Regions from separate parts of the Arthrobacter sp. StoSoilB19 genome, predicted to be linked through region 2. Evidence: riboswitches for the same ligand, from Rfam matches in the RefSeq annotation. Region 2 holds a riboswitch; each other region holds the start of a gene.

Region 1 (4,937 bases), 1.5 Mb from region 2:
CCCAGGCCGGGCCAGCGCTTCGCTTTCATCATGGATACCGCACCGTGCCACGGTGCCGAAGAACTGGCAGCAGGCACGGACCTGCTGGTGGCCGAGTCCACGTTCAGTGACGACGACGTCGGCCTGGCCCGGCAATACCTGCACCTGACCGCCGGGCAGGCAGGGGAACTTGCGGCGTCCGGGAAGTCCCGGATGCTGGTGCTCACCCACTTCTCCGCACGCTATGGCGACGGCGTCCCGCACCTCGCGGAGCAGGCACGGGCGCAGGCTCCGGGAACCACGGTCATTGCCGCTGAGGACCTGCAGCACATTGCCGTTCCCCGCCGCCGGCAACCGGCACGGGAAGCAGCGGGCGGAACTACGGCGATAGGGTTAAGCCATGACGGCAGCAGCTGAATCCACGGTCACTTTTGACGGCCGTTTCGCCCGGGAACTGTCGGAACTCGCCGTTCCCTGGCAGGCCGAGGAAGCCCCCAGCCCCGAGCTCCTGGTCCTGAACGACAGGCTCGCACGCGACCTGGGCCTGGACCCAGGGTACCTTCGCAGTCCCGAAGGGGTGCGGCTCCTGGTGGGCAACCACGTTCCGGCGGGCGCCACCCCGGTGGCGCAGGCCTACGCGGGCCACCAGTTCGGCGGCTACTCTCCGCTGCTTGGCGACGGACGCGCCCTGCTGCTTGGTGAGGTCACGGACAAAGGCGGCCGCCTCCTGGACCTCCATCTCAAAGGCTCGGGGCGCACGCCGTTTGCCCGCGCCGGGGACGGACGTGCCGTCGTCGGGCCCATGCTCCGTGAGTACGTGGTAAGTGAAGCCATGCATGCCCTGCACATTCCCACCACCCGCTCGCTCGCGGTCGTGGCAACTGGCCGGCAGGTCAGGCGTGACGGCATGCTGCCCGGTGCGGTCCTGGCGCGGGTTGCCGGCAGCCACCTGCGCGTCGGCAGCTTCCAGTACGCGCGGGCCACGGAAAACTTCGAGCTGCTGAAGCGGCTGGCGGATTTCGCCATCGGCAGGCACTACCCGCACGCTGCCGGCGCCCCAAACCCCTACCTGGAGTTGTTCGCCTCGGTGGTCTCCGCCCAGGCGGACCTGGTGGCCCGGTGGATGCTGGTGGGGTTCGTGCACGGGGTCATGAATACGGACAATATGACCATCTCAGGGGAAACCATCGACTACGGCCCGTGCGCGTTCATGGATGTGTTCAATCCCGCCGCTGTCTACAGTTCCATCGACGTCAGCGGACGCTACGCCTACGCCAACCAGCCGGTGCTGGCCGAATGGAACCTTGCACGGCTGGCGGAGGCAATGCTGCCGCTGATCGACGGGGACCAGGAAAAGGCGGTTGCCCCCGCGGTGGAGGTACTTGGCGGATTCCGCGGACAGTACAGCCAGGCGTGGTCCGGCGGCATGAAGGCCAAGCTGGGCCTGTCGGGGGATGCGGACAGCGACGCCGCCTCCGCCCTGGTGGACGGTGCCATTGCCATCCTGAAGGACGGGCCGGTGGACTACACCTTGTTCTTCCGGAACCTGGGCAAGGCCGCGCGGGGGGACCTCCGTCCCGTGCGCGGCATGGTCCTGGACCTTGAAGCGTTCGACGCCTGGGCGGAGCGGTGGCAGGCCCTGGGGCCCGACGCGGAACTGATGGACAGCGTGAACCCTGCCTATATTCCGCGGAACCACCTCGTGGAAGAGGCGCTGTCCGCCGCCACTGACGGAAACCTGGCTCCCCTGCAGCAGTTGCTCGAGGCCGTCGGCAGCCCCTTCGCCGAGCGGCCGGGCCTGGAACGCTACGCCGAAGGTGCCCCTGAGGATTTCGGCACGTACATGACCTTCTGCGGGACGTGACTGTTCAGCGGTACGGTGCGGAAATGACAGGAGGGCGGCAGCCGGGAATACCCGGCTGCCGCCCTCCTGTCTAAGAACAGCTTTGCTGTTTAGTACCAGCCTGCTGCTGCCAAAGCGTTGCGAAGGCTAGGCTACGCGGACTGCGGAGTAGCCGCCGAGCCAGCTGATGGAGTGGACCTCGGTGCTGTAGCCGTTGACGCCGCCGCTCACAACCTGGCCGTTGCCGGCGTACACGCCCACGTGGCCGGAGGTGATGATCAGGTCGCCGGGGGCGGGAGCGCCGACAACGGTTCCGTACTGGAAGAACTGCGTGGGGGCCAGGTCGCCGACGGACTTGCCGACGGAGCGCAGGGCCTTCTCAACCATTGCGGTGCAGTCCTGGTTCACGCCGACCTGGCTGTAAGCGGATGCCAGGATGGCAGCGCCGGTCCCGGTGCCGGTGGACGCCGCCGGGGCGGCTGAGGCGTAGGACATGTTCATGCCGGTGTTTGCCGGTGCGGTTGCGGCTGCCGTCTGGACGGGAGCTGCTGCCGGCGCCGGGGCTGCGGTGTGGCCAGCGCCGGGGATCTGGATCTGGTCACCGGGGTAGATGATGGAGGACAGTCCCAGTCCGTTGGCGGCCAGGACGTCGTTGAGGCTGACGCCATGGGCGGCCGCGATGGCCCCGATGGTGTCGCCGGACACCACCGTGTGGACGGTTCCTGCTGCTGCGACGGGTGCTGCTGCCGGGGCAGGTGCGGAGTATGCCTGGACGCTGGTGTTCTCAGTGGTGTCCGGGCCGGTGACACCTGCATGGGCCGGGGCTCCGACGCCAAAGGCAATACCGGACGCTGCAGCAACGGCAAGCGCCGGACGGCCCAGCGAACGGGCCTGGGACTTGGCGGTTACGGCGAGGCCCTCGAGCACAATGGAGCGGGCCGGAGTCGCGCGGTGACGGGCAGTGGTGGAAATTTTTGACACAGTTGATCGCCTCTCCCATGCCTGCGGGGTGAGCTGTCGGGTTCGGGCTGGAGATACCCGGCCGGTAGCTGGCTCCGCGGGCGGAGGCGCTAACGACTTAACCCCAAGGCCACATGTGGCCGTAGAAACTTGGTTCCCCCGTCCCTGCCAAACGGAAAGCGGTTGAATCCCATGATCAGCGGCAGGGCTCGGCATGCTGACGGGAATGTCCCGTCTGAGAGGGACACCAAACGACCATAACCCGCGCTGCCCCCGATTGTCACATTTGGATAACATACGAGGCTCCCCTCTCAATTGCGCAAACGTCTTGATGTACTTCGCATTTCGGGCGGTGACCTCGACCGATGCAGGCAGGGTCTTTATCGCTGCAAACGGTAACAATGTGGCCACGGACGCGCCCTCGGGGGCCGCGCCGGACGGTAAGCTTCGGGACTATGCCCCTGTTCGTGACCAGCCGAGGGATCCCGCTCCTCGGTGGCGTGCTGGCCATCGCCCTGGCCGCCGCCACCGTGCTGCCGGCCGCAGCGGAGGAGCCGCCGCCCGGCGGATATCCCTCCTGGTCGGATGTGCAGCAGGCGCAGTCGTCCGAAGCGGCAAAAGCTGCAGAAATTGCCACCATCGACGGGCTCTTGACCGGCCTGCAGGCGCAGTCGGAGGCAGCCGGGGACGCAGCCGTACGGTCGGCCGCCGAATACGCTGCCGCGGATGCAGAGCTCCAGTCCGCCACATCACGCCTGGAAACCCTGTCCGCACGGGCCGCCCGCGCAAACGACGAAGTGGCCCGGTACCGGAAGGACCTCGGCGCCCTGGCCGTGCAGTCGTACAAGACAGGCGGGACCAACGCCGGGTTCTTCGTGGCGCTGGACGCCCTGGGGACCAACAGCGTCCAGGGCCTCAACCTCGTCAAGCTCGTGGGGGACAAGACGGCCGCGTTGGTGGTCAAGGCGGCGGCGGCCGGAAAGGTATCCGCTGCCCTGGTGGAACAGGAAAAGGTTGCCAGGAGCGAACGGGAGCGCCTGTCCGGGGAGGCAAAGGCAAAAGCCGGGGCAGCCAGTTCCGCCAGGGACGCACTGGCACGGCAGGTGGCCGAGGAGCAGCGGCACGGCGGCGAGCTAACGGCCCAGCTTGCCACCCTGAAAGGGACGACGGCGGCGCTTGAGGGGGAGTACCGCCAAGGCCAGGCTGCGCTGGCTGCCTACGAGGCGGCCCAGGCGGCCAAGCGCGCCGCAGCGGAGGAGCAGGCCCGCCGCCAGGCCGAAGCGGCCGCCAGGGCCGCCGCGGCGGCCGCCCAGCAGCCCAGGCCGCCCGCACCAGCCGCCCCAGCCGCCGTGGGCGGCAATCCTGTCCCGGTGAATCCAGCCCCTGCCAATCCTGTCCCGGCCAACCCTCCGCCGGCCAACCCTCCGCCGGCCAACCCTGTCCCTTCCGTTCCGGAGGCGCCGCCAGCCGAGCCGGCCCTGCCCAGCCCGCCCGCCGTCGTCGTGCCTTCCATTCCCGGTGGAGCGGTCAACGATCCGGCAGGGGCGAAAAGCTACGCGTCCGGACGCCTTGCCGCTTTCGGCTGGGGCCAGGACCAGTTCCTGTGCCTGGCCCAGTTGTGGACCAAGGAATCCAACTGGCTGACCACCGCCACCAACGCGTGGTCCGGGGCCTACGGAATTGCCCAGGCACTGCCGCCCGGCAAGTATGCCAGCGCCGGGAGCGACTGGCTGACCAGCTACCGGACGCAGATCGAATGGGGCCTGGGCTACATCCGTGACCGCTACGGGTCGCCGTGCGGGGCATGGAACCATTCCGTATCCCTGAACTGGTACTGACTGACGCGCTAGGCTTTCCCCATGCCAGATTTCGAACGGTTCCGTGCACTGCTCGAAGAGGAGCGGACGCGGCGGATGGCGCTGCTGCCGGCGCTGCGGGCGGACATCGACGCTGCGAATTCGGCCCGCCAGGACTCCAACGTCGACGACGAACACGATCCGGAGGGCGCCACGATCGCCTTCGAGCTGTCACAGGCATCGGCGCTGCTGAAACAAAGCTCGGCGGGGCTGGACCAGATTGAAGCTGCCCTGGCCCGGCTGGCCGCGGGGACCTATGGCATCTGTGCGGTGTGCGGGGAACCCATCGCCGAGGGCAG
Region 2 (4,937 bases):
TGGGCTCGATGGCCACGAAGGTGGCGATGCGCAGCTGGTTGCGGCCCAGCTTCCGGTAAGGCTCGGTGTCCACGATGCCGTTGGCGCGCAGGACCTTGGCCACGGTGGCGGCATCAATCGATTCGTCGAAGTCGATCGTGGCGATCACGTTGGAGCGTTCCTCGGGCTTGGCCACGAACGGAGTGGCGAAGCCGGACGCTTCCGCCCAGCTGTAGATGCGGCCGGCTGAATCGGCCGTCCGTGCAGCCGCGAAGTCCAGGCCGCCGTTGGAGTTCAGCCACTGGACCTGGGCATTCAGCGTCACCAGCGTGGACAGCGACGGGGTGTTGTAGGTCTGGTTCAGGCGGGAGTTATCGATGGCGGTCTGCAGGTCCAGGAAATCCGGGATCCAGCGGCCGCTGGCCTTGATGCGCGCGGCGCGTTCCAGCGCTGCGGGGGAGAACAGGCCAAGCCAGAGGCCGCCGTCGGAGGCAAAGTTCTTCTGCGGGGCGAAGTAGTAGACATCGCTCTCGGCAACGTCCACGTCCAATCCGCCGGCCGCTGATGTGGCGTCCACGAGGACCAGTGATCCCTCGTCGGCTCCGGCTACCCGCTTGACGGGGGCGGCGACGCCGGTGGAGGTCTCGTTCTGCGGCCAGGCGTAGACGTCCACGCCGGCCTCGGCCTTGGCTGCGGGCCGGGTGCCGGGCTCGGACTTGATGATGGAGGAGGCTTCCAGGAAGGGCGCCTTGTTGGTGGCGGCGGCGAACTTGGACCCGAACTCACCGAAGGACAGGTGCTGGGCCTTCTTCTCCACGAGGCCGAAGCTCGCGATGTCCCAGAAAGCCGTGGAGCCGCCGACGCCGAGGACCACCTCGTAGCCCTCCGGGGCGCGGAAGAACTGGCTCAGCCCTTCACGGACCGCTCCGACCAGGTTCTTGACCGGGGCCTGCCGGTGCGATGTGCCAAGGATCGTCTTGGAAGCTGCTGCCAGCGCGTCGATCTGCTCCTGCCGGACCTTTGACGGGCCGGCTCCGAACCGCCCGTCCTGGGGCAGGAGGTCGGCGGGGATCGTGATGCTGGTGTCGCTCACAGGTGCTCCAATTCGGCGGGGACAAAAGTTTGGTCCGGAAGGGCGGGCGGTCGGTGGTCGGCAGCGCCGGTGGCTGCGCTGCGGGCCATTCCCATTCTGCCTGAACCGCCGCCGGGGGCGGGAGCCAGGCCCGTCATAGTCCGGACAGTGAGACGTGCCGTCCCCGCGCAGCCCCTCGGGGCGCGGCTATTCGGACAAAGTCAAAATAGGCTAAGCTTTCCCCCGGACTACTTTGCGCGAAGAGGCGATACGGTGGGACAACGCAAGGTACTGCGCTCGAGGAGCTGAGCTGGATGACGGATCTGATCGACACTACGGAGATGTACCTCAGGACCATTCTGGAGCTTGAGGAAGAAAACATCGTTGCCCTTCGGGCCCGTATCGCCGAGCGTCTGCGCCACTCCGGTCCCACCGTTTCCCAGACCATCGGCCGCATGGAGCGGGACGGGCTGGTGGTCGTGTCCGGCGACCGGCACCTGGAACTCACGGACACGGGCCGCAAGCGCGCCACGGAGGTCATGCGGAAGCACCGGCTGGCCGAACGCCTGCTGGCAGACGTCATTGGCCTGGACTGGGCCTACGTCCACGACGAAGCCTGCCGCTGGGAACATGTCATGAGCGAGCGCGTTGAGCGCCGCATCTACGAGATGCTGGACCACCCCACCGAGTCGCCGTACGGCAACCCCATCCCTGGCCTTGCGGCGCTGGGCGGCCAGGCGGGGCCCGGCTTTGCCGACGGCGCCATCAGCCTGGTGGAAGCGATGAAGAATTACGGGCCCGCCTCCGGAGTGACCATCAGCCGCCTGGCGGAGCCGATCCAGGTGGAACCGGAGCTGCTGGCGCAGCTGGACGAGGGCGGTATCCGGCCGGGTGCCGCCGTGGCGCTGGAACGCGTGGGCGAATACATCTCCGTGCGGGTCCCCGGAATCGAAGGCGCATTGGAGCTGCCGCCCGAGGTTGCCGCCCACGTCTTCGTGGCCATCAGCCAGCCCTGATCGGGGCCCCCATACCCCACAGAGGGGCGACCACGCAAAGGTAACGGAATTGTTACCTAGGGTCTTAAGCCTCTATAGTGGAACCAAGCGTTGATACATAAGCGTTACCTGATCCGGAGCCGAGCTCTGCCAGCGGGTCAGGTGCACGAGTCGTTACTGGCAGAGGCGGGGGAACCACAAGCGGCAGCGGGGGACTGCCTTGGGGTGAAGTCCGTCAGCAGCAAGCCTCTCCAGTGAAGGATTCTTCCGGGAATACCCCCTGTGCAGAAGCTTGCCTAAGGCGGACCGGGTCTTTGATCTCTCTGACCCGAATCCGACAGCTAACTCCGCAGGCTTCTTCCAGAGAGGAACCCTTCTTGACCATGCAGACCTCCCGGGGCCGCCGCCGCGCGGCCGGCCCCCCTTCGGCACCCCGGGTTGCCGAAGTTGTCGCAGCGGAGCGCCCCCGCGACCTGCATCGTGACGCGCGCCGCCGCCGGGGTCCCTTCCGGCAGATGACGGAGTTTGCCGCGGCCAGCGGTATTGGCCAAAAAGCCGGCATTGCCCTTGCCGCCACAGGCCTGGTGCTGACGGTCACGGTGCCCGCCACGAGTCCCGTCATGGCCACGGATGCCGCCGGCAGTGCCCCCTTGGCCGCGTCCGCCGTCAGCCCCCAGCCCCAGATCTCGGCCGATGTCGGAGCACAGATCGACTTCAGCCGGTCGGCCGTGGTGACCCAGGCCGACCCGGACGGGAAGCTGAAGCAACTCCTGAGCGCCCAGTCCGCCGGCTCCGTCACGCGTGCCGCTTCGGCCGGCACCCTGGCTGCACCCCTCGCCTCCCTCACCACCGCTTCCCCCTTCGGCTACCGGGTCAGTCCCATCACCGGAGGCTCCGGAGACTTCCACCGGGGCCAGGACTTCGTGGCGCAGTGCGGGACCTCGGTCCTGGCCGCCGCGACAGGTACCGTGACCTTTGCCGGCTGGCACCAGTTCGGTGGCGGAAACCGCGTGGTCATTGACCACGGCAACGGGCTGGAGACCACCTACAACCATCTCTCGTCCTTCAACGTCAAGGTGGGCCAGACCGTCTCCCGCGGGGACGTGGTGGCACTGAGCGGTACCACGGGCGCATCCACCGGCTGCCACCTCCACTTCGAGGTGCAGGTCAATGGCGAAGTTGTCGATCCCATGGGCTGGCTGTAACCAAATGGTTGCCCGCTCTCACATGTCCGCGACGCGCCGTGACCTGAATGTGACATTGAAGCAAAACTGCTGTACCGTCTAACTCGCGTCAACTTTTCCGAAGTTGACGCTCTTGAGTGGATTGCCTAACTCTGCCACCGCTCAAGGTCCGTTCGCATTTCATCGTCTGGCAGGGGCGGGGGAACCAATTTTGGCCTTCATGTTCAGAAGGCCTTGGGGTTAAGTCACAAGCTTCCCAGGAAGCAGCGTGGCCGGGTGACTCCCATCCGAATCCGACAGCTCACCTCGCAGGCATTGGGAGAGGCTACCTTCGTGTCTTCACGCCATCATTCTGCGCGCCACCGTGCGCAAACGGTTCGCACCAACCCCCTGGACGCCATGTCCAAGGCCGTCAGTGCAAATGCCGGGACCGTAGGCCGCCAGGCTGCCGTTGTGGCAGCGGCTTCCGGCCTCATCCTGAGCATGGGCCTGCCCGCCACGGCAGCTGACACGACGGCCGGTGTCTCTGCCTCCACCGAGTCCGGCTCGTCCCAGGCAGCCCTCGCTGTCACGGCCGCACCCACGGCCACGGTGTCCTTCGAGCGTCCGGTCGTCAAGACCACCGCTGCTCCGAAGGTGGAAGCGGTGCGTACCCAGTCCACGGCATCGGCGAACCGCGCCACCACTACAGGCCAGGAGGCGTCTCCGGCCGCCAAGACGGCGGAGACCGTATCCGCTGCGGCAACCTCGGGCATCGCTGCCATCGCCTACACCGGCATCGGCCACTCCTACGTGTGGGGCGGCACCAGCCCGGTCACCGGCTGGGACTGCTCCGGGTTCGTGCAGTGGGTTTACGCCCAGGCCGGAATCAGCATCCCCCGCACCAATGCGTGGAGCATCATGACTCCCACCTCCACCCCGCAGCCGGGTGACCTGGTTGTCCAGAACGGTGGCGCGCACGTCGGCATCTACGTCGGCAACGGCATGATGATCAGCGCACTCAACCCCTCCCAGGGCACGCTGCTCCACTCGCCTGCAGCCACTGGCACCTCCTCGTACTACCACTACGGCAACTAGTTCTTGGGCTTAACGCTCCAAGGGCTATTTCTTTGCCCAAGGCTTTTTCGCTAGAAACCACATCCCCGTTCGGGACGCGCCGACGTACCCCCAAGATGCCGGCGCGTCCAACAACCTTCGCCTGCCTACAAGCGGTTTGAGGGAAAAACGAAAGAGAGAACTGATGACGACTCGTGCCACCGCACGGCATCGCGCCGAGGTCACCAAAACCAACTCGATCGCTGTTATTGCAAAGGCCGTCAGCGACAACGCAGGCGGCATGGGCCGCCAGGCTGCGGTTATCGCTGCCGCTTCCGGCCTGGTCCTGACCAGCGGCATCGCGGCCAACGCTGCCGACGCCAACGTCAAGCGTGATTCCGCTCCGGCGTCCGCACTGGAAGTTGAATCCGCAATCGACGCCCCGATTTCCGCGGCTTCCACCATCGCCATCAGCTACGAGAAGCCCGCTGTCACCACCACGCCGGCTCCCGTCGCCGAGCCTGAGCCCCAGGTCGAGGTGCAGGAAGCTGCTCCTGCCGCCGAGCCCGTTGCGGCTCCCAAGGTCACCGCCAAGGTTGCCACCGCTGCTGCTCCGGCCGCTCCCGCTGCCCAGGCTTCCGCCAGCGGCAAGGGCGCTGCAATCCTCTCGGC
Region 3 (4,937 bases), 150 kb from region 2:
GGCAACTCCACCGTGTACCAACTCACCAAGTAGGACTCCATGGCCAGCCACTACCCAGCGTCCGTCCACACTGCGTCGGTCCACACCGGACACCCTGCCGGCGCTCCTGCCGCCGCGCATCATCCTGTCCCGGCCTGCTACCGGCCGGACCCGCGGGCGCTCCGGCGGGGGCTGGAACTGGCAGCGGTGCTGGCCGGGACCGCCGTGCTGTACTTGTGGAACCTTGGAGCATCCGGCTGGGCCAACGCGTTCTATTCCGCCGCGGCCCAGGCCGGATCGCAGGACTGGACGGCCTGGTTTTTCGGCTCTTCCGACGCGGCCAACGCCATCACGGTGGACAAGCCGCCGGCGTCGCTGTGGATCATGGGGTTGTCCGTCCGGATCTTCGGCCTCAGTTCCTGGAGCATCCTGGTCCCCCAGGCACTGATGGGCGTCGGCACCGCCTGGCTGCTTTACCTGGCCGTACGGCGGGCCGCGTCGCCTGCCACGGCCGATCCACGCCTGGCGCACCGCGCAGGACTGATCGCCGCGGCCGTCCTGGCCCTCACCCCCGTTGCCACGCTGATGTTCCGCTTCAACAACCCGGACGCCCTGCTGGTGCTGCTCATGACGGCAGCCGCCTACGCGGTCCTCCGTGCAGTCCAGGAGGACCGGTTGCGCTGGCTCCTGCTTGCCGGAGTGTTCCTGGGCTTCGGCTTCCTGGCCAAGCAGCTGCAGGTCCTGCTGGTGGTTCCGGGATTCGCAATCGCCTACGCGCTGGCAGGCCCGCACAGTCTCCCGCGGCGCCTGCTCCGGCTGGCCGCGGCGGGAGCGGCCATGGTGGCCTCCGCCGGGTGGTGGCTCCTGGCGGTGGAGCTGACGCCGGCCGGCCTGCGTCCCTACATCGGCGGATCGCAAAACAACTCCATCCTGGAGCTCACGCTGGGTTACAACGGGCTGGGCCGGCTGACGGGCGACGAGACCGGCAGTGTGGGCGGCGGCAACGGCTGGGGAGATCCCGGGCTGCTCCGGATGTTCAACAGCGAGTTCGGCGGCCAGATCGCGTGGCTGCTGCCGTCCGCCCTGATCCTTGCGGCGGGCCTGCTGTGGTTGGGCCGGCGGGCCCCGCGGACCGATGCGGTGCGCGCCGCCGTCATCATCTGGGGCTCGTGGGTGCTGGTGACGGGCCTGGTCTTCAGCTTCATGGCCGGCATCATCCACCCTTACTACGCCGTGGCGCTGGCGCCGGGGATCGCCGGGCTTGCGGGGCTGGGCACGGTCCTCCTGTGGCAGCACCGGCAGCAGCCACCCGCCGCACTCCTGCTGGCCGCAGCGGTGGCCGCGGCCGCCCTGATGGCCTTCCAGCTGCTGGGCACCACGTCCGCCTACGGCGCGTGGCTGCGTTGGCTGGTCCTTTCCGGAGGCTTGGCGGCCGCAGCGGGCGTGGCGTTCGGCAGGTTCCTGCGCTGGCGTGCCGTGCAGCGGACGACGGCGGCGCTCGCCATTGCGGCGTCGCTCACCGGGCCGCTGGCGTACTCCCTTTCCACGGCGTCGACAACGCACAGCGGGGCGATCGTCAGTGCCGGGCCCTCGTCGGGCTTCGCCCCTCGCGGGACGGGCCCTGGCCGGAGCGGGACAGGCAGCACCAGGCAGCCAACAACCCAGGGAAACACGGCCCGCCAGCAGGGCGCGCCCGGGGGAACACTTCCCGGCGGAACCGCTGCTGCCGGTGGTCGCGGAGGCGGGGCCGTGGGAGGCCTCTTGGGCGCCCCCACGCCGTCCGCGGAACTCGTGGCAGCACTCAGGAATGGCGCCTCGGGCTACACCTGGGCAGCGGCAGTGGTGGGGTCGAACAACGCTGCCGGTTACCAGTTGGCAACGGAACTGCCGGTCATGGCGGTGGGTGGGTTCAACGGCACAGATCCCGCCCCTACCTTGGCGGAGTTCCAGGATCTGGTGTCCCAGGGAAAGATCCACTACTTCATCACAGGCGGAACCATCCGGGCCAGTACCGGTTCGGACGCTGCCGCCCAGATCGCCCAGTGGGTGGCGAACAACTTCACGGCGCAGAGCATTGGCGGCACCACCGTCTACCTGTTGGCTGGGTAACGGGAACTGTAACGGTCGGCGCGCTGCGCTCATGAAATGGGGCGGCCATACCCCAATGGGACCGAGGTTACGAACGGGGAATCCGGCAAATCAACGCGCTGAGGATCGTGACTTCCGTTACCTAAATGTGACTTTCGCGTGCACTTCCTGTAGCGTCGATTGGGTGCGGCCCCCGTTCGGGCCGCATATCCCGGGTCGACGCCAAGCTCTGCCGCTTCCCCGGATTCCGATTGAGCTACGGCAGAGGCGGGGGACCCACCGTCCCGGGCATTGAATGCCCTTGGGGTTAAGCCAGTACGTGATCTTTCCGTACGGCCGGATGCCCTCATCCGAACCCGACAGCTAACTCCGCAGGTGTGAGAGGCGATCAATCATGTCCAAAAACACGGCAGAAGCACGCCTGCTGCAGGCCAAGGCTAAACACAGGGCCGCGCAGCAGGCCAAGAAGACCACCCTGGGCCAGCGCGCCGCCGTCCTTGCAGCATCGTGCGCGGTGCTGGTGGGGGTAGGCGCGGCAGGACAGGCCACCAGCAGCATGACTCCGGTGTCATCCACCGCGTCCAACCCTTCCACGTCGGCGTCCGACGCTCAAATGAGCATCGAGAAGAGCGAGATCCGCTCCAACCCGGCAGCAAGCCCCGCGCCCGCTGCCATCAGCGTGGCACCGCAGGCAGCGGAACCGGCCCCCGCAGCGGCACCGGCAGCACCCGCAGCGCCTGCCCCGGCCCCGGCGCCTGAGCCCGCCCCCGCACCTGAGCCGGCTCGCGCCGTCGCGGTTAACGATCCTGCAGGCGCCCAAGCGTACGCCGCCAGCCAGCTGGGGGCGTTTGGCTGGGGACCGGACCAGATGCAGTGCCTGCAGACGCTGTGGACCAAGGAGTCCGACTGGACCACCACGGCCACCAATTCCAGCAGCGGGGCATACGGCATCGTCCAGTCCCTGCCCGCTGAGAAGATGGCAAGCGCCGGCGCGGACTACCTCACCAACTACCGCACGCAGATCAATTGGGGCCTGGACTACATCAAGAAGAGCTACCAGTCGCCCTGTGGTGCCCTGAACTTCCACCTGGCCCACAACTGGTACTAGGCACTACTCCCCCCCGGCGGCAGCGATGCCGGGGGAACTGCACCAAAGCGGCGGCCCGCATCATCATGATGCGGCCCGCCGCTTTGGTTAACCAGCGCCCGGTCCGGCGTCCTGTCCGGTGTTCCCGCCAGCGCCCGGCCCGGCGTTCCGCCACGGGATGTACTGGACAGCCCACTTGTTTCCGTCCGGATCGGCGAAGTACACAAAGTGGCCCCAGTCCTGGACGTCCACATCGCTGACATCCACGCCGTTGCTCTTGAGCTGGTCATGCGCCGCATTGATGTCGTCGACCACCATCTGCAGGTTGGAGCCCGTGCCGGGCGGGGCGTCGACGAGTCCTTCGCCGATGCAGATGGAGCAGGCCGAGCCCGGCGGCGTCAACTGCACAAAGCGGATGGAGTCCGACGGCCGCTCGTCGTAGTCGGCGTTAAAGCCCACTTTGTTGACGTAGAAGTCCTTGGCACGGTCAACGTCGGATACGGGGACAAAGACAAGCTCGAGTTTCCAGTCCATCCGCACAGGCTAGCGGCGGGACACCCGTTGGGAAAGAGCCCGTTCAAACAGGGTTGAAGTGCTACCCGGCGATGCCGTAGAGGCGGTCGCCGGCGTCGCCCAGCCCGGGGACAATGTAGGACTTCTCGTTGAGCTTCTCGTCGATGGAGGCCAGGACGATGTGCACGTTGGCCCCTGACAGTTCCTCCTCCAGCCGCGCCAGGCCCTCGGGGGCGGCCAGCAGGCAGATGCAGGTGACGTCGGAAGCGCCGCGCTTGAACAGGAACTTGATGGCTTCGCGCAGGGTTCCGCCCGTGGCCAGCATGGGGTCCAGGACGAAAACCTGGCGGCCGGTGAGGTCCTCCGGCAGGCGCTCCGCGTAGGTGATGATGTCCAGTGTCTCCTCGTCCCGGGCCATGCCCAGGAAACCCACTTCAGCGGTGGGAACCAGCTTGGTCATGCCTTCCAGCATTCCCAGGCCGGCGCGCAGGATGGGAACCACCAGCGGGGTGGGCTTGGTGAAGGCGGTGCCGACGGTGGTGCTGACGGGCGTCTCGATGGTGACGGGCTCGGTGCGGACCTCCCGAGTGGCTTCGTAGGCCAGCAGGGTCACCAGCTCTTCCGTCAGCTGGCGGAAGACCGGCGACGGCGTGTTCTTGTCCCTCAGGACAGTGAGCTTGTGGGCGACCAGGGGGTGGTCAACAACGAGAGTGCGCATCCCCCAAAACTATCACTCGGCGCTGCCCTTCCCGCGTCCGGAGTGTTCGCCGTCGTGCAGTTCCTCGGCCACCACGTCCCGGACGATGGGACGGTCGAACGACGGCGCTGCCCCTGCGTGCTCGCGCCTTCGGACCAGGTGGAACAGCCGGTGGGCCAGGATAACGATTGCCACCCAGGCCAGGCCCAGGATCCAGCCGGCCATAACGTCCGTGAGCCAGTGGTGGCCCAGGAAGACCCGGCTCAGGCCCATGGCGATGATGAAGATCGAGCCGGCGGTGATGGCGGTAACCCGGACCCGCATGGTGTGGAACTGAAGGCAGATGAGGTAGATCACCAGACTGATCACCACGGTGGTGTTCAGGGTGTGTCCGCTGGGGAAGGATGGCGAATCCTCGTAAGGGGGGACGGCGTCCGCATGGTCGGGCCGGGTACGGCCCACCAGCTTCTTGCCGAACGTGGTGGCGGTGACGGACGCTGCCGCTGCACCGCCGATCAGGACCAGCGGACGCCAGTTCCGGCTCAGGAAGGTCAACCACGCGGTGAGGATGCT

Evidence for each region. Region 2 has a riboswitch for cyclic di-AMP ahead of LDO86_RS03990 (M23 family metallopeptidase). Riboswitches for the same ligand answer to the same signal wherever they lie in the genome.
Region 1: another riboswitch for cyclic di-AMP. It lies ahead of LDO86_RS10880 (LysM domain-containing protein); the one in region 2 lies ahead of LDO86_RS03990 (M23 family metallopeptidase).
Region 3: another riboswitch for cyclic di-AMP. It lies ahead of LDO86_RS03350 (hypothetical protein); the one in region 2 lies ahead of LDO86_RS03990 (M23 family metallopeptidase).

What each region holds. Positions count from the first base shown of each region.
Region 1 is NZ_AP024650.1:2,378,092-2,383,028, reverse strand. It holds gene LDO86_RS10890 (ribonuclease Z) at 1-396, shown strand, start outside; gene LDO86_RS10885 (protein adenylyltransferase SelO) at 380-1,843, shown strand; gene LDO86_RS10880 (LysM domain-containing protein) at 1,970-2,803, opposite strand; cyclic di-AMP (ydaO/yuaA leader) riboswitch at 2,807-2,977, opposite strand; gene LDO86_RS10875 (lytic transglycosylase domain-containing protein) at 3,238-4,620, shown strand; gene LDO86_RS10870 (TraR/DksA C4-type zinc finger protein) at 4,642-4,937, shown strand, end outside.
Region 2 is NZ_AP024650.1:844,373-849,309, forward strand. It holds gene serC (phosphoserine transaminase) at 1-1,072, opposite strand, end outside; gene LDO86_RS03985 (metal-dependent transcriptional regulator) at 1,366-2,067, shown strand; cyclic di-AMP (ydaO/yuaA leader) riboswitch at 2,175-2,419, shown strand; gene LDO86_RS03990 (M23 family metallopeptidase) at 2,430-3,251, shown strand; cyclic di-AMP (ydaO/yuaA leader) riboswitch at 3,364-3,559, shown strand; gene LDO86_RS03995 (NlpC/P60 family protein) at 3,564-4,307, shown strand; gene LDO86_RS04000 (NlpC/P60 family protein) at 4,471-4,937, shown strand, end outside.
Region 3 is NZ_AP024650.1:691,746-696,682, reverse strand. It holds gene LDO86_RS03360 (glycosyltransferase family 39 protein) at 1-33, shown strand, start outside; gene LDO86_RS03355 (glycosyltransferase family 39 protein) at 40-2,088, shown strand; cyclic di-AMP (ydaO/yuaA leader) riboswitch at 2,296-2,456, shown strand; gene LDO86_RS03350 (hypothetical protein) at 2,462-3,175, shown strand; gene LDO86_RS03345 (VOC family protein) at 3,263-3,688, opposite strand; gene upp (uracil phosphoribosyltransferase) at 3,750-4,385, opposite strand; gene LDO86_RS03335 (phosphatase PAP2 family protein) at 4,398-4,937, opposite strand, start outside.